DNA from 3 places in the Ruegeria sp. ABV3_008 genome. Region 2 is predicted to be linked to each of the others. Evidence: riboswitches for the same ligand, from Rfam matches in the RefSeq annotation. Region 2 holds a riboswitch; each other region holds the start of a gene.
The links. Region 2 has a riboswitch for cobalamin ahead of ACXAH8_RS20360 (hypothetical protein). Riboswitches for the same ligand answer to the same signal wherever they lie in the genome.

Region 1 (4,466 bases), on a different contig from region 2:
CTCGTAGTTCTGGTCTGTCCGTGGCACAAGAAAATCAGATCGTTAAAACGATCAACACGCGCGTCAATCGGAGAATCCGTGCCGTTTCGGATCAAAGCCAATACGGGACAAAGGAATACTGGACACTGCCGACGCAAGGGTCAGGAGATTGCGAAGACTTCGCTTTGCAAAAGAAGTTTGAACTTGTGCAGAACGGTGTGGATCCTACGAAGCTACTAATCGCGACCGTCTTGGACACCAATCGCAATGGCCATGCTGTTCTAGTCTATCGCTCGAGTGAAGGCGATTTGGTTCTGGACAATGTTACCAACAGGATCAAAACGTGGAAGGAAACAAGGTATCTTTTCCTACGAATACAGGACCCGATTCACCCTGATCGTTGGGTACAGGTTTCTAGCGGCTAAACCATTGGGTAGACATTGGTTGCCTCTCGCAATTGATGTCACGACCTGCATTGTTCTGGGCGCATAGTTGAGTTTCGATGCTCAGTCCGACTCGTCCATCTGCTTGTGTTTGCACCATTGCGTGTGAACGAATTCGATCCGCGCGCCAGATATCTCGGAGGTGTCGTATTGGCCTACTGTTGGGATTCCGCAAGCCATACACGTAGACAATGGGCGCGTTTCCGCAGCGAAACCTTCCATTTGACCCGCTCAGATTGGAGTATCTCCGTCAAGTAAAGGCCACCGGGTCGAGCGCGTTACGGCGAAGATATCGAACGCCTGATTAGGACGACCATGGAGGCCGTTCATCTACTTTAGGGAAGAACGCAATTATCCCCCAAGGATAAGGGGAAATGCGACGGCTCCGGCACTGCGTCGATGACATTGGAGGAGTTCGAAGACTGGCTGCACCCGGAGATATGCCGTTATCACAACACCCATCACACCGGGTTGCGGCGAGAACCGATGGCGGCATGGGCGATCCTCGGTTGTAGTGACGCAGACAGAAAAGTTGTTAATGCCGAGGCGTTTCGCATCAGCGTACTTCCTTTTGAATGTCGTCGGTTGTCGCTACGCATTCAGTCCCATGATCGGTCGTGGTAACCGAAAGGTAACCATCAAGCACGAACCCCGCTATATGTCCCGGATCTAGACTGTAATTGACGATAGAACGAACCTAGTTACGCGCAACAAGAACCTGTCGCGTCTCGGAATTCGCCTTGGGAGGCGCGGTGCGCGCGGACCTGAAAATAGGCGTGTCATGGCGAGCCGATCCCGGAGGCAATGCTGTTTCAGATTATTGAAGAACAAAGATGTTTCGCGTGAGCTGTTTCCACTTCATCGCCTACCACCTGCTTCAGCTCAGTCTCACGTAGAAACTTAAAAATTTTTTCGTCTGATGGTTGCTTCTTCGCCCTGCCAAATCCCCGTCTCGCACTCGGTGTATTTGCAAAGTTTTCGAGGGCTAGGGCTCATGTGTCCTTCCTGCCTGAGTATGGACTCTTTTCCAGACTTAGAGTCAAAACACGTATTGAAACTGAGCTAACAACCGACCAGCAAATATGAAATCTCAGATGGAAGTTCTCGATCAAGGATCAGCCTGACGCATGTGCCTACCTAACCTCACGCTTTGCAGAACCTGCCGCGACGCGGATTCCACCCTTTATGATCAATTAGCCGCAACGCTGGAGGCATCGGGGGTGCAAGCCGAGTTGCAGCAAGTGGATTGCATGTCCGGTTGTCACCGACCACAGACGTTGGCGGTGCGACAAAGCGGCAAGACCGCCTATCTTTTCGGTGAGGTTACGGTTGTCGATCTTCCGGACATAATGATCTTCATGCGGATGTATGAGGACAGTACTGACGGCGACTTCGCTGACGCCAGGAAGCTAGGTAAGCTACGTTTCAAGGCGATTGCACGTATACCGGCACAAAAAAGATAGCCAACATGCAACTTGCCGACCAAAGCTCCGGTGTCGAGTTTTCAGCTTACAGTTTGTGTTTTTCGACTTAGCCTTCTGCACTGAACGGCTAAAATCTAAACCAAGCCTGCCATTACCTAAGATTGACCGCTGCAGAATACTATGATGTCGCTTTCGTACTTGACGGAACAAAGCACTATGGAACAATAAAGGCTTCTACGGTGTCCAAAGGTGCCTACGCACTGGGACTGAAACGGGAATGAGGACGGTGCACCAAACTACCGCACTGAAGCCTTGACCGCCCCCGCGACTGTGAGCGGCGAGCGGCCTTCCAATACCACTGGCGTAATGGCGCTGGGAAGGGGGAAGTCTGCTGTGACCTGCGAGTCAGGAGACCGGCCGTAGGATGGACACAACATATGCCGTCGGGTGTGACGGCGAGGAGGATTAAAATGACGACAAAAACGATCAAGGCATCCGCCGCTGGCGCATCCTTTCTGCCTGCAGTATTCGCCGTGGTTCTGGGTCTAGGGATCATTACCGTGACTGGCCATGTTCAGGCTTCTGGCCTGCATGACGCGGCTCATGATGTGCGCCACGCAACTGGCTTCCCCTGCCACTAAAACAATGTTCAGTCGTATTCTGACCAGCGGCTTGTTCGCTGGTGCAGCAGCGGGGCTGATTGCCGCCCTTCTGCAGTTGTATTTCGTGCAGCCAGTGCTACTTCACGCCGAGCTCTATGAGGGCGGCGACCTGGTGCATTTTGGCGCTGATCCCGTAACTGCGCATCCCGACCTGCCCGGCATGTTCGCCGAGCCGATGCGCGATGGTCTCAGCATTATCTTCACCATGCTTACCTACACCGGCTATGCGCTAGTCCTGGCGGCGCTGATGTCAGTAGCCGAACGTCAGGGGCATGAGATCAACGGCCGCACCGGCCTGCTTTGGGGTCTTGCGGGCTTTGTCGCCTTCCACTTTGCTCCTGGCTTGTCACTGGCTCCAGAAGTTCCCGGCGTAGCGGCAGCAGATGTGGGAGTGCGTCAGATCTGGTGGACGGTCACCGTTGCCGCAGCCGGCGTAGCCATGTGGCTGATTGCCTTTGGAGGTAACCTGGTAAGCTACCTGATTGCGGCCGTGCTGCTAATGGTACCGCATATTATCGGGGCCCCTGAGCCTGAGAGTTTCTCTGGGCCGGTTCCGACCGAGATCGGGGCGCTTTTTGCTGCCCGGGCCTTCGGCATCGGCATGGCCGCCTGGGCACTCTTAGGCAGTTTCACCGGCCACTTCTGGCAGACAGAAGGCAAGCGCGCAGGCGCTGCAGTCTGATCGCGCTCCTCCATTGCTACCCCGCTGGTTACACCGGCGGGTTTTTTTTATTGAGGATGACAAGATGTCCCGTTCTCTTGCTCTCTTTGCCATCGGACTTGTCTTTGGCGGCGGTGCTGGCTTTGTGATTGCCGCCAGCAGCGGTAGCACCTTTGAGAGCCATGACCATACTGACCCGGCCCAACACGGCGGCAACATGGAGATGGCAGCGCACGACCACTCCGCTGCCACTAATCTGCCTGCCGACAGCGACGCCCCCAGTGTGGCGATCCAGATGATTAAGGATCCTATGGCGGGCTGGAATCTGCGTGTGACACCGCAGAACTTTCGCTTTGCTCCGGAAAATGCCTCCACGGCTGACGTTCCAGGCGAAGGTCACGCGCATGTTTATATCAACGGCGAAAAGCTGGGCCGCCTTTATGCCAATTGGTTACACCTTCCGTCGCTCCCCGATGGCGATGTTGAAGTAAAAGTTTCTCTCAATGGCAACAGCCACAGCCCTCTGATGGTTGAGGGTGTGCCCGTGGAGGCCAAAGTGACCGTGCAGCCTGACGGCGATGACTCCTGATTGACATTCCTGGCTGAGAAGACAACTACGCGGATTCAGCGGGTCTAAGCGGCAAGTACAGCGTGCGCGCGGGTTTTTGCCGCTCTGTATCCAAGGACAGATAAGCTGTTGCAAAGCCGCGCCGAATTCCCGTCTTGTTCCTTTGGCTTGCATCGTCGGAAACCGAAAACATGAAGCAACTACAATGGGCATTTCGGTTCTTTCCATTGCTTTTTTGACCCAGTCCAAAGCAAACTCGATCAAATCAGAGTTCACGCCACCGCGCACCTGATCGACTGGATAAACTAAGCGTTACCTGAAACCTCTTGAAGCTCTAGCTGCTAGAGGCTTTAAGACTCGAATTTGATCGTGAAAATGCGATGCAAATACATTGAACTTGTGAACCAGGCTGAGATCTATGCTGACAAGGCGCTATTTCATTCAATCAACCACTGCGCTGTTTTCCGCGTCTGCGGCCAGTCCATTGATCGCCAAAACATGGCCAACCTCGTCGCAAAAGACCTATTGGGACAGCCAGGTCACGCCATTTGATTACGATCCAGCGACCTCAAATCCATGGGGCGTTCATGACCGTTTTTTACCACGACGTGTCGTAGCAAATGATGGTTTGGTTCCTGGTGACATCCATGTCGATGCGGTCGCGCGCTATCTTTACCATATCGAGGAAGGCGGGACCGCAATGCGCTATGGCGTTGCGATCGCGCGAGG
Region 2 (4,466 bases):
GATCCCATTCATCTTCGACCTCGGGCAGGGCTTCGGTCACGACTTGGGCGGCGCGTTGTTCCGGTGTCTCGATCCGAGTGATTTTGGCCTTGGGAAAACTTGCCAGAACGGCCTGAACCAGCGGATGTGCCGTGGCCTCTTCTTTCAGCGCCAGTTCGGCCTTATCGCGGATTTCGGCTATCGTCGGAGCGTCGCCCTCCGACACGACGGATACCGCCCATCTGTTGCCAGTCCAACGCTGCAAGGCCGATCCCAATCGTGGTGCCAAATCGGTTGGGGCTTGCGAAGATGGGGTGAATTCGATCCGTCCCGGCTGGTAAGACACCAGCCGCACGCCGTTTTCGACCTCGACCAGAAGCTTGACGTCTCGGTTGTTCCGGATCAGCTCGACCACATGTTCGAAACTCGGGTACCGCGCCAGTGCGCTCTGCGTGTCTTGCGCTAAAGCGGCGACGGGTGCGCCTCGGGACCCGCGTGGCGCAGGGGTGTAGCTTGTAGCGGCGCGGGCTTCGACCGAGGCCGCGCCGTTGCTTTGAATGGGCATCCCGCCACCAGGTCCGCCGTTGGGGGGCGGAGGCGTATCCTGCAGCCGTTTGATCAACTCTTCCGGGCTGGGCAGGTCGGCCACGTGAGTCAGTCGGATCACAGCCATTTCGGCAGCCATCATGGCGTTGGGGGCGGCTGAAACCTCCTCCAGTGCTTTCAAAAGCATCTGCCACATCCGGGTCAAAACGCGCATTGGCAGGGCTTCAGCCATTTGCTGGCCGCGGGCGCGTTCATCCGGGGAAACAGTGGGGTCTTCTGCTGCGTCCGGGGTGATCTTCACGACCGAGACCCAATGAGTGATTTCGGCCAGATCACGCAGCACGGCCAGTGGATCAGCCCCTTCGGCGTATTGGCCTCCAAGCTCGGTCAGCGCCCCAGCTGCGTCGCCCCGCAGGATCATGTCCATGAGGTCCAGAACCCGGCCACGATCCGCGAGACCCAGCATCGCGCGCACTTGATCTGCCGTCGTCTCTCCGGCCCCGTGTGAGATCGCCTGATCCAGTAATGAGGTCGCGTCGCGAGCAGATCCCTCGGCAGCACGGGTGATAAGCGCCAACGCATCCTCGGCAATCTCAGCGCTTTCAGCAGAGGCGATCTTGCGTAGCAGGCCGATCATATCCTCGGGTTCGATCCGGCGCAGGTCGAAGCGTTGGCAGCGCGACAGAACGGTGACGGGGACCTTGCGAATCTCGGTTGTGGCGAAGATGAACTTCACATGCGCCGGCGGTTCCTCAAGCGTCTTGAGCAGCGCGTTGAAGGCGCTGGTCGACAGCATGTGGACCTCATCGATGATGTAGATCTTGTAGCGGGCCGAGGCAGCGCGGTAGCGGACGCTGTCGATAATCTCGCGAATATCATTTACGCCGGTGCGGCTGGCGGCGTCCATCTCCATCACGTCGACATGACGACCCTCCATGATGGCGACGCAGTGTTCACATTGGCCGCAAGGCTCGGTCGTGGGTCCGCCATTTCCATCCGGTCCGATGCAGTTCATGCCTTTCGCAATGATCCGTGCGGTCGTGGTTTTACCGGTTCCGCGAATGCCCGTCATGACAAAGGCTTGCGCGATGCGATCCGCCTCAAACGCGTTTTTCAGCGTGCGGACCATCGCATCCTGACCCACCAGATCGGCAAAGGTTTCCGGGCGATATTTGCGGGCGAGAACCTGATAGGCGGGGCTGTCTGAGTCGGTCATGTCTGCTCTGGCGGATTCGGAACGTCACCGCAGCGTAGAGGCCCGCGCCGCCCGCGTCCACATGAGTTGAAGAACGATTTTGTTTTGGAAACCGGCGCGTCAGGGGTACACTCTGCGGATTGTGAATCAAGCCTAAAGTCAGGATCAACGCTTCCGGGGGGATGCTGTCATGACGAATTTGGTCATTCATGCTTTGCAAGTGGGCGGGGGCACACTTGCCCTAACGTCGATGCCGGGAAAGGGCGGCGACTATGCTGGCGACCTTGAAACGATCGGAGATTGGAGGCCGGGTCTCGTGCTGTCGATGACAACCGAGGCCGAGCTGGTCCAGTTCGGAGCCCGCGATTTTGGCCGCGACGTTCAGGGTCGCGCCAGCCGCTGGGTGCATCTGCCGATTCAGGATTTCGGCGTGCCACCGTCAGAGGTTGATGCGCAATGGCCTGATGTTAGTGCCGCGGCGCGTCAGGCTTTGTCGGGCGGAGGGCGCGTGCTTGTCCATTGCAAGGGCGGATGCGGTCGCTCTGGCATGGTTGTGCTGCGGTTGATGATCGAGTGTGGCGAGCTTCCAACTCAAGCGCTGGAGCGGTTGCGCAAGTTGCGCCCCTGCGCGGTCGAAACCGATGCGCAGAAGCACTGGGCCACCTTACCCGCCCGAGCTTTGGTGGACACCTAGGCCGACAGTTGTACTTCCGCCGGTGCCTGTTTGTGCGGCGCAATCACTGATGCCTCGAGCATGGCGCAGGGCAGGGATGTCATCGCTGCGCTAGGCAGGCTGCTCGTTTCGGTACCGAACATAAGGTCGGCGTAGCGATCGAGGGTCTCGCTGTCGGCATTAGGATCCGCTCCGCAATAGACCCTCACCCGCGACTGGCTGGCCCGAAACCGCGCGTGGCATCCGTCCGAGCAATGGGTCAGGTCACTGCTGCCTTCGATTTCAAAGTCCGATGTGGTCGCCGGACCAGCTTGGTCCAGCGCGTCAACCATCGAACGCGCCAGCCGTGCCAGTGCCGGGCACGTTTTGCCCGTATGTTGGCAGATGGTTGCTGAGAACCTATGTGTCTTCGTCTTCCAGATCATCCTGCGCCCTCCGCGCGGTGGACAGGGGCTGGGATCAGGTGGGGCAGATAGGGTCTGTCACGGCCTGCCCGGACACCCCGCCCGAGTTTGGGTTATGTTGACGATGGCAGGTCTCCTGACTTGCGGGTCATCGCTTTGCCGACCTTCCCGGCCTTTCGGCCAGTGGCTCTTCGACATCGCTCGCCGCTTACAGTTGCGGGGGCAGTCGCGGATTTGGTTCTTCCCGAGCAAGCCGGGGAAAACCGCACCGTGTTCCCTTTTCATCCCGACCTCTTGTGAAAGCCGGGAACCATCGAACCATCGCTAGCGTTCATAACCATTCTGAGTCAAGTTGAACTTTCTGCGCTGCGGAAAGCCGATCCGCGAAGTGGACGCGTGGTCAAGCGGGATCGCAGTTGACTTGCATGGGCTGTCTGGGGTCAAGTTGCAATATGAACTCATCAGTTCAGTTTTCCGCCGAGGATACCCATGTTGGATTCAAACCATACAGTGCTGATCGAAGATGTTCAGATCCCGGTGGGGGATGGCACCCTGTCCGGGCGGATCTACCGGCCCGTGGCGCAGCCCGAAACCGTAGTGGTGGTCAACAGCGCGACGGGAGTTCCGCGTGACTACTACAAGCATTTCGCACAGTGGTTGGCGTCGGATCGGGATATCGCCTGTCTGATCTATGACTACCGGGAATTCGGTCATTCGAAATCGGGGCCACAGCGTCGGTCGAAGATCTCGATGGCGGATTGGGCGTTGCAGGACATGCCCGCCGCGCGGGCCGAGATGCGCCGACGGTTCCCGCTGTCGCAGCAATGGTCAGTTGGTCATTCGCTTGGAGGGATGCTGGGGCCAGTGCAGCCGGATATCGACAAGATTGATCGCATGATCTGCGTCTGTTCTGGCCTTGTGAAGTTGGGCGATCATCCTTGGCCGTACTGCGCTCTGGCCGGGTTGTTCTGGTATGGGCATGTGCCTCTGGTCGTGAGCGGCCTGGGGTATTTGCCGGGCAAGGCACTTGGGTTTGGAACAGACCTACCGCCTAAGGTCTATTGGCAATGGCGCAAATGGTGCACCGCGCCGCAAAGCTATCTGCCCGAGATCGGAGACACACTGCCGCAAGCTACGTGGCAGGATGCTGACGTTCCCGTCGACCTTTTTGCCTTCACAGATGATGAGATGGTCCCAGAAGCTGCCGTTTGGCGGTTGGCCGAGCTTTATGGTCCAAAAGCACGCCGTCACCTGTTGTCACCGGAAGAGTTTGGTGTTCGGGAGATCGGCCATATCGGTGTGTTTGCCCGCCGAAATGCGGTGCTCTGGCCACGATTGATCGCTTGATGGGGGGCGCCGGCGGACCGGCGCCCTTGTTTCAATCGCCGCGCCGCGCGGATTTTCCGTGCATCGCAGATCGGACCATCTTGCCGAAAGCCTTGTCGCGTGCCCGCGCCTCGGCCACGGTCTCAGAGTTGCGCTGATCCTCGCGCCTCAGCTTGCGCCAGCGTTCCAACCGATCTGCATCCAGTGTGCCTGCTTCAATCGCCGCCTGCACAGCGCAACCGGGCTCGGCCTCATGCTGGCAATCCGAAAACCGGCAGGTTTGGGCCAGCTCCAGAATGTCCGAGAACACTTCGTCCACCCCGTCCTGCGCGTCGAGCAGGCG
Region 3 (4,466 bases), on a different contig from region 2:
TAGCGAAAATGCACACTCTTGGGAAAAACCGTCCAAAACCAGCGCACTGGCGTTGAAAGCATCCCGCCAACTGACCACATCACCGGCCTTGCGACCTATGCGAACCGTACCCAGTTGCCCATCCATAAACAGACAGGCGATCCGGCCCTGATCCTTCAATTGGTCCAGTACCGTGTCGGGCACCTGTTCGACACCGCCTTGTATCATAATCACGTCATAAGGGCCATGCTCGGCCGCTCCCTCTTCCAGAGGTCCGACATGAATAACGGCATTGTCGACGTTTTCTTCGGTCAGCACGCTTTGCGCCTCAGAGGCAAGATGTTCGTCGGATTCGACGCCCACCACCAACTGCGCCATCCGCGCGGCGATTGCGGTCGAATAACCGTAGGCCGACGCGATATCGAGGACCATTTCGTCATTCGAGATATTCAGCGCATCCAACATCTTGGCTAGAGTGCGCGGCTCAAGAATGCAGCGGTTGTTGCCCAGATCGATCAACCCTTCGACATAGGCCGCTTCGCGCTGCGCCGTTGGCACAAAGCTTTCACGCGGAACGGACAGCATCGCGTCGATGATTGGAAACTTGGTCACATCCGAGGGTCTTACCTGCGTATCAACCATGGTGCGGCGCCGGGCTGCGAAATCTGACATCTGATCTCTCTTTTCAATCCCTTGGGTAATTGGCTTGTGCCATACTCGACCTGACTCGACAACGGCCCAGATGCCGCAAGCCTGGTTCACGATCCGTTTAGACCGGGTCTTACAAATATTGATTTGCGGCCCAAAATCGACGGCAATCCTCTGGACGCCCCCGATGAAAGCTGCTAAAACGCCCACCACACCACGGCAAGTATTTGATTTTACTTGAAAAGGCGAGTTGGCGGAGTGGTGACGCAGCGGATTGCAAATCCGTGTACACCGGTTCGATTCCGGTACTCGCCTCCACATCCCCCTCCTCTAAATACCGGCTCCGGAATTCAGTTTTCACGAGGAACGCCCCTGAGGCACAACCTCGTAACCTGGTTCTTCCGGCTCATCGTCCTGCATTTCCGTAGGAAAACCCGGTGCGCGGATGTCCAGGCCTGTGGCCTCTTCCAGACGTTTTATGATGTTTGGCGACAGCTCACGCTCGCCAAACCGGGCGATGCCATCCTCAAAGATCTTGATCATCACCGGATTGATTTCCAGCGGAACACCGGCGCGGTCGGCGACGTCCTGAAAGAGGCCGATATCCTTTTTCACCAAATCCATCGTAAACGAAATATCGCGCGAACCGTTCAGGATCACCTGGCTTTCGGTTTCGTGCACGAACGATGTCCCCGACGAGATTTTGATGGCCTCATAGGTGGTGTTCAAATCCATCCCGGCGGCCTTGGCGGTGACCAGCGCTTCGGCACAGGTGATCAGATTGGCCGTCGCCAGATAGTTGGTCAACACCTTCAGAACCGAGGCCGAGCCGAGCTCTCCGGTGTGCAGAACGCGCCGCCCCATGGTCGTAAGGAAGGGCAGAATGCGTTCGAAGGTGTCGCGATCGCAGCCAGCGAAGATCGAGATATTGCCCGTCGCTGCGCGGTGACAGCCACCCGAAACAGGGCAATCGACGGCGGCCCCTCCGCGCTCCAGAACCAATGCACCCAACCGCTTGACCTCGGCCTCGTCAGTGGTGGACATCTCCATCCAGATTTTACCGGGGCCGACCTCAGGCAGCATCTCTTGCATCACCGCGTCCGAGGCCGCAGGCGAAGGCAGGCAGGTGATCACGGCATCGCAATCGCGCATCATCTGTGCCGGGCTTTCAGCCGCTTTGGCCCCTTGCGCGACAAAGGCCTCAACCAAATCGGAACTTAGGTCATGAACCGTCAGGTCGATTCCATTGCGCAGCAATGACCCTGACAGCTTGCCGCCCACATTCCCAAGCCCGATAAAACCTACTTTCATGGATTTCGCCTCCGTTTGCGATTTGAGGCCATGCGACCATGCATCAGCGCCCTGTTCATGCCGCCTAGCGACGCTGGCAGGTCGCTTTTCAACGTGCCGCAGCGGTCTGAGCTGCATCGCGCTTGACAAGCTGCGGGTGCGTGCCGCATGAGCCTCATGTTGGTGTCTGTGAGAACAGATGAAAAGGGAATGCGTCAACGGGTTTTCCGCCAAACGCAGCCGCCCCCGCGACCGTGACCGGAGAGGGTGCCCAAGCCACTGGCGCAAAGCCGGGAAGGCGGGACATCCGACAGAGGACAACTCTGACATCCGCAAGCCGGGAGACCTGCCAGCGCCCGAAGATGAAACCGGACGGGGTGTTCCGGTGTCGGGTCAAGGGACCCGCATGAAACCCCGTCCCCCACGATGAGGATTTGGGGGGATGAGAGACATGACCGAGACCGCTCCGGTCGAATTGCTGGTTTGCACAACCTGTCGTCGCGGGCTGCCCGTTGAAGACGATGAGAAACGCCCCGGCACCCTGTTGCACAAGGCGCTTGAACAGGCGGAGCTGCCGGAAGGGATTACCCTTAAAGCCGTGGAATGCTTGTCGAACTGCAACGAGGGCTGTTCCATCGTGCTGCGCGGCGGCCCGGATCGCTGGACCTTCGTCTATGAGCACCTGAACGAAACAGACCATGTCGACGTGATCGTTGACGGTGCCACCAAGTACCTCGCGACCGAAGACGGCTTGGTCAAATGGCGCGAACGCCCCGAACATTTCCGCAAAAACTGCGCAGCCCGCATTCCCCCGATTGGAGCCCTGAAATGAGCAATCTTGAGAAACTCCCCGTCACTGTGATCACTGGCTTTTTGGGCTCGGGCAAAACAACTCTCGTCAAGCACCTTATGCAGAACCCGCAGGGCAAGCGTCTGGCCGTTGTGGTCAATGAGTTCGGCGATGTTGGCGTCGACGGCGATATCCTGAAATCCTGCGCGATCCCGGATTGTCCGGCGGAAAACATCATGGAACTGGCGAACGGTTGCATCTGCTGCACCGTGGCCGATGATTTCATCCCGACTATCGAAGCCCTGATGGCGCTGGAGCCGCGCCCCGATCACATCCTGATCGAAACTTCTGGCCTCGCCCTGCCCAAGCCGTTGCTGAAGGCGTTCGACTGGCCCGATATCCGTTCCAAAATCACCGTTGATGGCGTGATCGCGCTGGCCGATGCCGAGGCCGTCGCCGCCGGTCGCTTTGCGCCGAATGTCGAAGCCGTGGACGCTCAGCGCCTGGCCGACGATTCGATCGACCATGAAACGCCCCTTTCCGAGGTGTTTGAGGATCAGATTTCCTGCGCCGACATCATCCTGCTGACCAAGCCCGATCTGGCCGGTCCCGAAGGCGTTGCAAAAGCCAAAGAGATCATCGCCGCCGAGGCCCCTCGCCCGCTGCCCGTTGTCGAAGTGGCCGAAGGCGCCGTGGATGTACGTGTCGTTCTGGGGCTGGAAGCGGCTGCAGAAGACGACATGGACGCGCGGCCCAGCCATCACGATGGTCACCACGATCACGAACATGACGATTTCGAAAGCATCATCGTTGATCTGCCGGAACAATCCGATCCTGCCGATCTGGTCGCCAAGATCGAGCGTCTGGCCAATGAGCTGAACATCCTGCGCGTCAAAGGCTATGCCGCCGTTCAAGGCAAACCGATGCGCCTGCTGGTGCAGGCCGTGGGTGCTCGTGTGCGTCACCAGTATGACCGTCCGTGGGAGCCCGGTGAAGACCGCCGCTCGCGCATGGTGGTGATCGCCGAGCATGACGACATCAAAGAAGGAGAAATCCGCGATATCCTCGCGGGTGTAACCGAGGCCGCCGAGTAAGACCTATGCACGTCGTCTTCCGCGAAAGCCACGGGTTAGAAGAAACGGAAACCCCAACCGATCTGGGCCAGAGCCCGGCGGATTTGGTGGTGCTGTCCTTCTCGGACAGCGACCTTGGCGCTTTCGCGGCGGGCTGGCATCGCGGTGGCGGGCCGGATGGGCGTATGCCCACGATGCGGTTGGCGAACCTGACGGCGTTGAAACATCCTCTGTCCGTCGACACCTACGTGGAGCAGACGCTGGAGGGCGCCAAGGGCATTCTGATCCGCCTGATTGGCGGCGTGCCTTACTGGGCTTACGGGCTGCAGCAAGTGCTGTCGCTGGCGAAGGCCAAGGGCATCGCGTTGGCCGTCCTACCCGCCGACGGGCGTGAGGACCCGCGGCTGGATGACTATTCCACCCTGCCCGTCTCGACCCTGCGCCGTCTGGCACATCTCTGCGACACAGGCGGCGAAGTCGCGGCACAGGCCGCCTTGGCGCAGATGGCATTGGCGGCGGGGCTTTATGCCGGCCCGGTTATGGGGGCCAAAACTCTGCCCGAATCCGGCGCGTGGTGTCCTGATCGCGGCGTGATCCCGGTTGAGACTGCCTTTGCGGGCGACGCAAAACGTATCGTCGTCACCTTCTATCGCGCCTATTTGACCTCGGTGGACACGGCCCCTGTC

Region 1: another riboswitch for cobalamin. It lies ahead of ACXAH8_RS18595 (CbtB domain-containing protein); the one in region 2 lies ahead of ACXAH8_RS20360 (hypothetical protein).
Region 3: another riboswitch for cobalamin. It lies ahead of ACXAH8_RS00320 (DUF1636 family protein); the one in region 2 lies ahead of ACXAH8_RS20360 (hypothetical protein).

The regions. Positions count from the first base shown of each region.
Region 1 is NZ_JBSWYP010000012.1:53,783-58,248, forward strand. Features, by position in the region: gene ACXAH8_RS18585 (transglutaminase-like cysteine peptidase) at 1-404, shown strand, start outside; gene ACXAH8_RS18590 (DUF1636 family protein) at 1,550-1,885, shown strand; cobalamin riboswitch at 2,067-2,282, shown strand; gene ACXAH8_RS18595 (CbtB domain-containing protein) at 2,317-2,487, shown strand; gene ACXAH8_RS18600 (CbtA family protein) at 2,492-3,190, shown strand; gene ACXAH8_RS18605 (hypothetical protein) at 3,255-3,758, shown strand; gene ACXAH8_RS18610 (L,D-transpeptidase) at 4,156-4,466, shown strand, end outside.
Region 2 is NZ_JBSWYP010000014.1:123,187-127,652, reverse strand. Features, by position in the region: gene ACXAH8_RS20370 (DNA polymerase III subunit gamma/tau) at 1-1,741, opposite strand, end outside; gene ACXAH8_RS20365 (protein-tyrosine phosphatase family protein) at 1,911-2,414, shown strand; gene ACXAH8_RS20360 (hypothetical protein) at 2,411-2,818, opposite strand; cobalamin riboswitch at 2,907-3,126, opposite strand; gene ACXAH8_RS20355 (alpha/beta hydrolase family protein) at 3,287-4,144, shown strand; gene rsgA (ribosome small subunit-dependent GTPase A) at 4,176-4,466, opposite strand, start outside.
Region 3 is NZ_JBSWYP010000001.1:64,266-68,731, reverse strand. Features, by position in the region: gene ACXAH8_RS00335 (protein-L-isoaspartate O-methyltransferase family protein) at 1-651, opposite strand, end outside; tRNA gene ACXAH8_RS00330 (tRNA-Cys) at 872-945, shown strand; gene ACXAH8_RS00325 (NAD(P)-dependent oxidoreductase) at 985-2,055, opposite strand; cobalamin riboswitch at 2,082-2,285, shown strand; gene ACXAH8_RS00320 (DUF1636 family protein) at 2,369-2,749, shown strand; gene cobW (cobalamin biosynthesis protein CobW) at 2,746-3,801, shown strand; gene cobN (cobaltochelatase subunit CobN) at 3,807-4,466, shown strand, end outside.